3 regions of the Pseudoalteromonas sp. bablab_jr011 genome follow, and region 3 is predicted to be linked to each of the others. Evidence: predicted binding sites of a transcription regulator. Region 3 holds the regulator's gene; each other region holds the start of a gene.
What was found. Region 3 encodes NrdR, which represses ribonucleotide reductase genes. Its sites were predicted from a motif close to AAACACNANATNTNGTGTTT; they were not measured.
Positions count from the first base shown of each region.

Region 1: a site for NrdR is predicted at 1,064-1,083, ahead of nrdG (anaerobic ribonucleoside-triphosphate reductase activating protein). Genes of this name have one in related genera too.
Region 2: a site for NrdR is predicted at 832-851, ahead of nrdA (class 1a ribonucleoside-diphosphate reductase subunit alpha). Genes of this name have one in related genera too.

Region 1 is NZ_JACDWU010000097.1:16,664-18,936, reverse strand. Features, by position in the region: gene JIG41_RS03695 (NarK family nitrate/nitrite MFS transporter) at 1-217, shown strand, start outside; gene mog (molybdopterin adenylyltransferase) at 302-829, opposite strand; gene nrdG (anaerobic ribonucleoside-triphosphate reductase activating protein) at 1,085-1,537, shown strand; gene nrdD (anaerobic ribonucleoside-triphosphate reductase) at 1,543-2,273, shown strand, end outside.
Region 2 is NZ_JACDWU010000320.1:144,507-146,779, reverse strand. Features, by position in the region: gene nrdA (class 1a ribonucleoside-diphosphate reductase subunit alpha) at 1-731, opposite strand, end outside; gene JIG41_RS21445 (HAD family hydrolase) at 1,121-1,792, opposite strand; gene ubiG (bifunctional 2-polyprenyl-6-hydroxyphenol methylase/3-demethylubiquinol 3-O-methyltransferase UbiG) at 1,792-2,273, opposite strand, start outside.
Region 3 is NZ_JACDWU010000290.1:17,869-20,141, forward strand. Features, by position in the region: gene glyA (serine hydroxymethyltransferase) at 1-886, shown strand, start outside; gene nrdR (transcriptional regulator NrdR) at 995-1,444, shown strand; gene ribD (bifunctional diaminohydroxyphosphoribosylaminopyrimidine deaminase/5-amino-6-(5-phosphoribosylamino)uracil reductase RibD) at 1,447-2,273, shown strand, end outside.

The sequences.
Region 1 (2,273 bases), on a different contig from region 3:
GCAAATTGCAGGGATGACAGGGGCATATGGTAACGTTGGGGCTGTTACATTTTTAACTGTGTTATCGTTCGTCGATTATGCAACTTTCTTTTATGTTATCGCCGGTACGGCAATGATTGGCTTTGTTACTTTGTTCTTTATGGATGAACCGCGAGGTCAAATTGCTGAAGTACGCGAAGACGGGACTGTTGAACTGATTGATGTATCACACAAATAAATCTTAATACGATAGAAAAGCCAGCTTAAGCTGGCTTTTTTCGTTATTAACTAAGGGGATGTTTTAACGTTATGACAAACCTATTTATGACTTAGGTCTAAATACTTGAACCACAGATTCATCACATTCTAAGTAAGGCCCTTCAAGTAAATCAATACAATAAGGCACCGCAGGAAATACGGCATCAAGACATTGACGAATCGCTTTGGGTTTGCCCGGTAAGTTAATTATTAATGAGCGGTCTCTTATCCCCGCTGTTTGTCGAGAGAGTATAGCCGTTGGCACGTATTTTAAGCTTTCAGTACGCATTAACTCACCAAATCCTGGCATCATTTTGTCACACACCGCTTCTGTGGCTTCGGGGGTTATGTCTCGTTTGGCGGGACCCGTTCCACCTGTGGTAATGATTAAAGCGCATTGTTCTTGATCGGCAAGCTCGCATAATGCCGCTTCAATTAAATGTTGCTCGTCTTCGACTAATCGATAGCATGCCTGCCATGGCGAACTTAAATAGTCATTTAATGTATCGGTGATAGCGGGTCCCGATAAGTCATCGTACTGGCCTCGGCTTGCGCGATCACTAACAGTCAAAATTCCAATTTTCGCAGTCATTTTCATCTCTTTACAATTCATTTATTCGCACTCTAGCAAAGTGATGGGTAAAGGTAACTCCTCCAAAGTAGGTAGAGGTGTCTGGGTGGCGCTCCGTTTTATTTTTGACAGGAGGGGGTTTTGATTGGCTACCCATTTTGTTCTTTTGGCAGAACTAAGCTGCTTTGATCTAGATCAAGTTTCAAACTGGCTTAAAACGGTGTTGATACTATATATTGATCATATTGAAATTTAAAACACAATATGTAGTGGTTTATGTTTAATGTATTAGAACCCCAAGTGTGCTTTCAAGAAGTCCCTGGACACATTGCGTTAGGCTTTGTGTGCACGGGGTGCCCCTTGCGCTGTCCTGGGTGTCATAGCGTTGATACATGGGATCCAAAGCATGGTGAGCGGTTAACATCGCAACGCTTTCTAGGGTTACTTGAGCGCTATAAGCACTTGATAACTTGTGTGGTGTTTTTTGGCGGAGAATGGCAGGAAGGTGATTTAGTTTATTTTTTAAAGTTAGCAACGCAGCAAGGCTTAGCAACGTGTTTGTATACCGGGCTTGAGGATGTGTCGGAGCAATTAAAAGCACAGCTGACTTATGTAAAAACGGGCCGTTATGTCGCTGAATTAGGTGGCCTGGCGAGCCATTTAACTAATCAACGATTTATTGAAATTGCTTCGGGTAAGGTACTTAACTCATTATTTTTAAAAGGATAATAAAAATGTCTATGCTGAATTGTGAACAATTAAAAGAAAAAATGCGTTTCATCGAAAACTATACACAGGCCAAGAATGCGGCCGATGGTTCTAAAGTGGATGCGAATGCAAATGTGACATTAAAAAATATAGCGACGCTAGAATCAGAAATAATGAAAGACTTTTTCATTCACGTTAATCGCACTCAGGTGAGCAATAAAATAACCGCGCTTTTCGGCGAGTCATTGGGCAAAGAGTACCTTCGACAAATTGAGAACCATGAAATTTATGTGCATGATGAAACGAGCTTAAAGCCTTACTGTACTTCTATCACCATGTATCCATTTTTATTGGATGGGCTAACCAAATTAGGGGGAGAGTCTAAGGCACCTAAGCATTTAGAATCGTTCTGCGGCAGTTTTGTGAATCTTGTTTTTGCAATTAGCGCGCAGTTTGCAGGGGCTGTCGCGACGGTCGAATTTTTAATGTATTTTGATTACTTTGCGCGTAAGGATTACGGCGATGATTATTTAGTTACTCACTATAAACAGATAGAAAATCACTTACAGCACGTCGTGTACGCTTTAAATCAACCCGCTGCTGCACGAGGTTATCAAAGCGTATTTTGGAATATCTCGTTGTACGATAGTGCATACTTTGAGGCTATGTTTGGTCATTTTGTGTTTCCTGATATGACGGCTCCCGATTGGTCGTCTTTAAAGGCACTGCAAAGCATGTTTTTAAATTGGTTTAACCA
Region 2 (2,273 bases), on a different contig from region 3:
ATCGCAGATGATGTTGCATTAATTGAATCAAGGCTATCACCACACTCAATCAGTACACATGAACTAAATTGACGTGTAGGTGTACGCACACCAGCCATAATAGGAGTCGGCAATGAAATTTTGAATGTCGAAACCGCGTCATAAAAGCGCTTGATGTAATCAAGGCGTGTTTCTCGAGGGTAGTCAGAGAACAAGCTCGCTGCTACTAAGATATATAAAAACTGCGCGCTTTCGTAAATTTCACCCGTTACACGGTTCTGTACTAGGTATTTCCCTTCAAGCTGCTTTACAGCGGCATAGCTGAAGTTTAAGTCACGGTTATGATCAATATACGCATCTAACTCGTCAATTTCTTGCTCAGTGTAATCAACGAGTAAATGTTGATCATAACGCTTGTCTTCAACCAGTTTTGTAATGTGGTCGTATAAACGCGGCGGCTCAAATTGACCATACGCTTTCTTACGTAAATGGAATACAGCTAAACGAGCAGCAAGGTATTGATAATCAGGGGTATCTTTAGAGATCTGATCGGCTGCTGCTTTAATGATAGTTTCGTGAATGTCGTCAGTACGAATGCCATCGTAAAATTGAATATGTGATTTCAATTCAACTTGTGACACAGACACATTATTTAGACCTTCGGCGGCCCAAGCGATGACGCGATGGATCTTATCTAGATCAAGTGACTCTTTACGGCCGTCACGTTTGCTTACAGATAGCTGTTGGTTCATAGTTTTGCCTGTATTCCTTGGGAAATTATATTTTTAGTGACAAAGGTATTCTTAATTATAATTATTATTAGCACCAGCATGAGTCAATTGAATAACATTTAGCCACAATATCTGGTGTTCTTTAAAACGCAGATCACAAGATAGTGTGGTCTGCGATCATTTGCAAGGGATAGAAACGCCCCATTTTGTGGATAACTATTGGATAAACGAATTGTGTTAGTAAGCATTAACCTTTGATCATTCATTGATGATGAAATTTGTAAAAATCAACTCAAGATCTACAAAAATTATCGTTTTTAAAAATAATTTCTGACTGTTTTTTTTATCAACAAAGTTTGCTTAAAACTCAACCCAATCACAATATATGGTGTTTTAACTTAAAACTAACACTATATATGGATAAATCCATCAGTTGGAGTTTGCCAGTTAAAATCTGCGCCCCAGCTCAGTGCGGTATCCACACTTGGTATATAACCCCAAAGTGCAGTTGCACTGTACATATTGGCAGCTTTTGCTGCTTGTATGTCGCGTTCGGCATCACCTATGTATAAGCAACGCGTTGGATCAACATCGAGCATGTTTGCAGTATGAATAAGTGGCTCTGGCGATGGTTTAGCAACTTCTAAGGTATCACCACTCACGACAGCCATGGCATTAGCAAGGCTTGGGATAGCTTGCACCAATGGCTCGGTTAAAAAGCCGGGCTTATTGGTCATGATCCCCCATTTAATGCTGTTTTGCTCAAGTGAGGCGAGAAGTTGCTCAATGCCATTAAAGCACTTGCTATGAATCGCAATGTCTTCTGCATAATAGTCGAGCAGTTGCTGCCTTAATGCTAATTGTTCAACGTCGGGCCATTTATCACCAAAGCCGACCTCTAATAATGCATTGGCCCCATTTGACGCTGCTGGGCGATAAATGCTTTTATCTACAGGCGCGATATTCGCATCTGCTAATACGCGATTTAATGCGCCTCCAAGGTCATCCGCAGTATCGAGTAATGTGCCATCTAAATCAAAAATAAAGGCATCAAAAGCGATATCAGGATTACAACCAGCCATTAGGCAAGTTTCTCAAAATGAAGAATGTAATTAACACTCACATCATCATTTAAACTGTATTGCTTAGAAAACGGATTATAGCTGAGGCCTGTGCTTGCTCTTACTTTTAAGCCTGCGTCTTCTGCCCATGCAATTAATTGGGCGGGTTTTATAAACTTTTTGTGGTCGTGCGTGCCTTCGGGCACCATTTTTAATAACTTTTCAGCACCCACAATGGCGTATAAATACGCTTTAGGTGTTTTATTTAATGTCGAAAAGAATACATCGGCGCCAGGTTTTGCAAGCTCAGCGACCGCACGAATGATAGAAGCAGGGTCTGGCACGTGCTCTAACATTTCCATACAGGTGATTACATCAAAGCGAGCAGGGTGCTCTTTAGCAAACTCTTCAGCCGGTACTTTCATATAATCAACAGGGACACCGGTTTCTAAACTGTGTAACTTAGCAACGGTTAATGGCTCTTGACCCATATCGATGCCTG
Region 3 (2,273 bases):
TGGCCACTTAACGCATGGTTCACACGTTAACTTTTCTGGTAAAACGTACAACGCAATTCAATATGGCCTAAATGAAGAAACGGGCGAAATTGATTACGCTCAAGTTGAAGCGCTAGCACTAGAGCACAAACCAAAAATGATCATTGCGGGTTTCTCTGCATACTCAGGTATCGTTGATTGGGCTAAGTTCCGTGAAATCGCTGATAAAGTGGATGCGTACTTATTCGTAGATATGGCACACGTTGCAGGTCTTATTGCGGCTGGCGTATACCCAAGCCCAATCCCTCACGCGCATGTTGTTACAACAACAACTCATAAAACATTAGCGGGTCCTCGTGGCGGTCTAATTGTTTCTGCGTGTGGTGATGAAGAGATCTATAAAAAGCTTAACAGCGCCGTATTCCCGGGTGGCCAAGGTGGTCCTTTATGTCACATCATCGCTGCTAAAGCGGTTGCGTTTAAAGAAGCATTACAGCCTGAATTCAAAACGTACCAAGCGCAAGTGGTTAAAAACGCACAAGCAATGGTTGAAGTGTTACAAGAGCGTGGCTATAAAGTTGTTTCTGGTAAAACAGACAACCACTTATTCCTTCTAGACCTTATTGATAAAGATATCACAGGTAAAGATGCTGACGCTGCCCTTGGTAATGCAAACATCACAGTAAACAAAAACTCAGTACCAAATGACCCTCGTTCACCGTTTGTAACGTCGGGTCTTCGTATTGGTTCTCCGGCAATTACGCGCCGTGGTTTCAAAGAAGCTGAGTCTAAAGAACTTGCTGGCTGGATCTGTGACGTACTAGACAACATCAACGATGCATCAGTACAAGCAGAAGTAAAAGAGAAAGTTAAAGCAATCTGTAAAAAACTACCTGTTTACGCTTAATTGCTGGTTAAACCGTAATTAAGATAACAATAGTGTTGTTTTTTGCTATTATAAAGGCCGCTTATTAAGCGGTCTTTTTTTGTTTTTTATAAACGGAAGTTTAACCTTATGCATTGCCCTTTTTGCACAGCAAAAGATACTAAAGTAATCGATTCACGACTTGTTGGCGGTGGTCACCAAGTTAGACGCCGTCGCGAATGCAACGAATGTCACGAGCGTTTTACCACCTTTGAAGGTGCTGAACTTGTTATGCCAAGGGTGATAAAGCAAGACGGTAGTCGAGAACCTTTTAACGAAGACAAATTATTAAATGGCCTGCACCGCGCATTAGAAAAACGTCCAGTGAGTACAGAGCAAATCGAAGAAGTCGTTAACGTGATTAAATCACAGCTACGTGCCACCGGAGAGCGTGAAATCTCAAGCCATTTAATCGGCGAGTGTATTATGGAATCGCTCAAGAAGCTTGATAAAGTAGCTTATGTTAGGTTTGCCTCAGTATATCGCTCATTTGAAGATATTCGTGAGTTTGGCGAAGAAATTGCCCGTTTAGGTGATTAAGCATGTCGTTCACTGAACTTGATAGCATTTATATGGCACGCGCTATTGAGCTTGCCAAACAGGGCCGTTTTACCACGACGCCAAACCCTAATGTGGGTTGTGTACTTGTTAAAGACGGCCATATAGTTGGTGAGGGTTTTCATCAACTTGCCGGGCAGGGTCATGCCGAGGTGAATGCACTGGCCGTTGCTGGCGATAATGCCAAAGGGGCAACAGCCTATGTGACGCTTGAACCTTGCAGTCATTATGGTCGTACTCCGCCCTGTGCTGAAGGCCTAAAAGCGGCTGGTGTAAGTAAAGTGATTGCTGCAATGGTAGACCCAAATCCAGCAGTCAGTGGCCGTGGCTTACAAATATTGGCTGATGCAGGTATTGACGTTGCCTCTGGGTTACTTGAGCAACAGGCGCGCGATTTAAACAAAGGCTTTTTGAAGCGAATGGAAACAGGGTTGCCTTTCGTTACCTGTAAAATGGCCTGTAGTTTAGATGGAAAAACGGCACTTAATAACGGCCAAAGTAAATGGATCACGGGTCCACAAGCACGCCAAGACGTTCAAGCATTTCGCGCACAAAGCTGCGCAATTTTGAGTGGTGCAGATACCGTTATCAGTGATAACGCCAAATTAAATGTGCGTACTGAAGAGCTGCCATTTGCAATGCCAACATCATTGCCGATACGTCAGCCAACACGTGTGATTATCGATTCGCAAAACAGACTCACCCCAGATCTCGCTTTATTTAGTATTGAGAGTCCGGTGATTATTTTCACAACACAGCTTGATAATCAGCAGCAATGGCCACATTTTGTAAAACACGAAGTGGTGGCAGC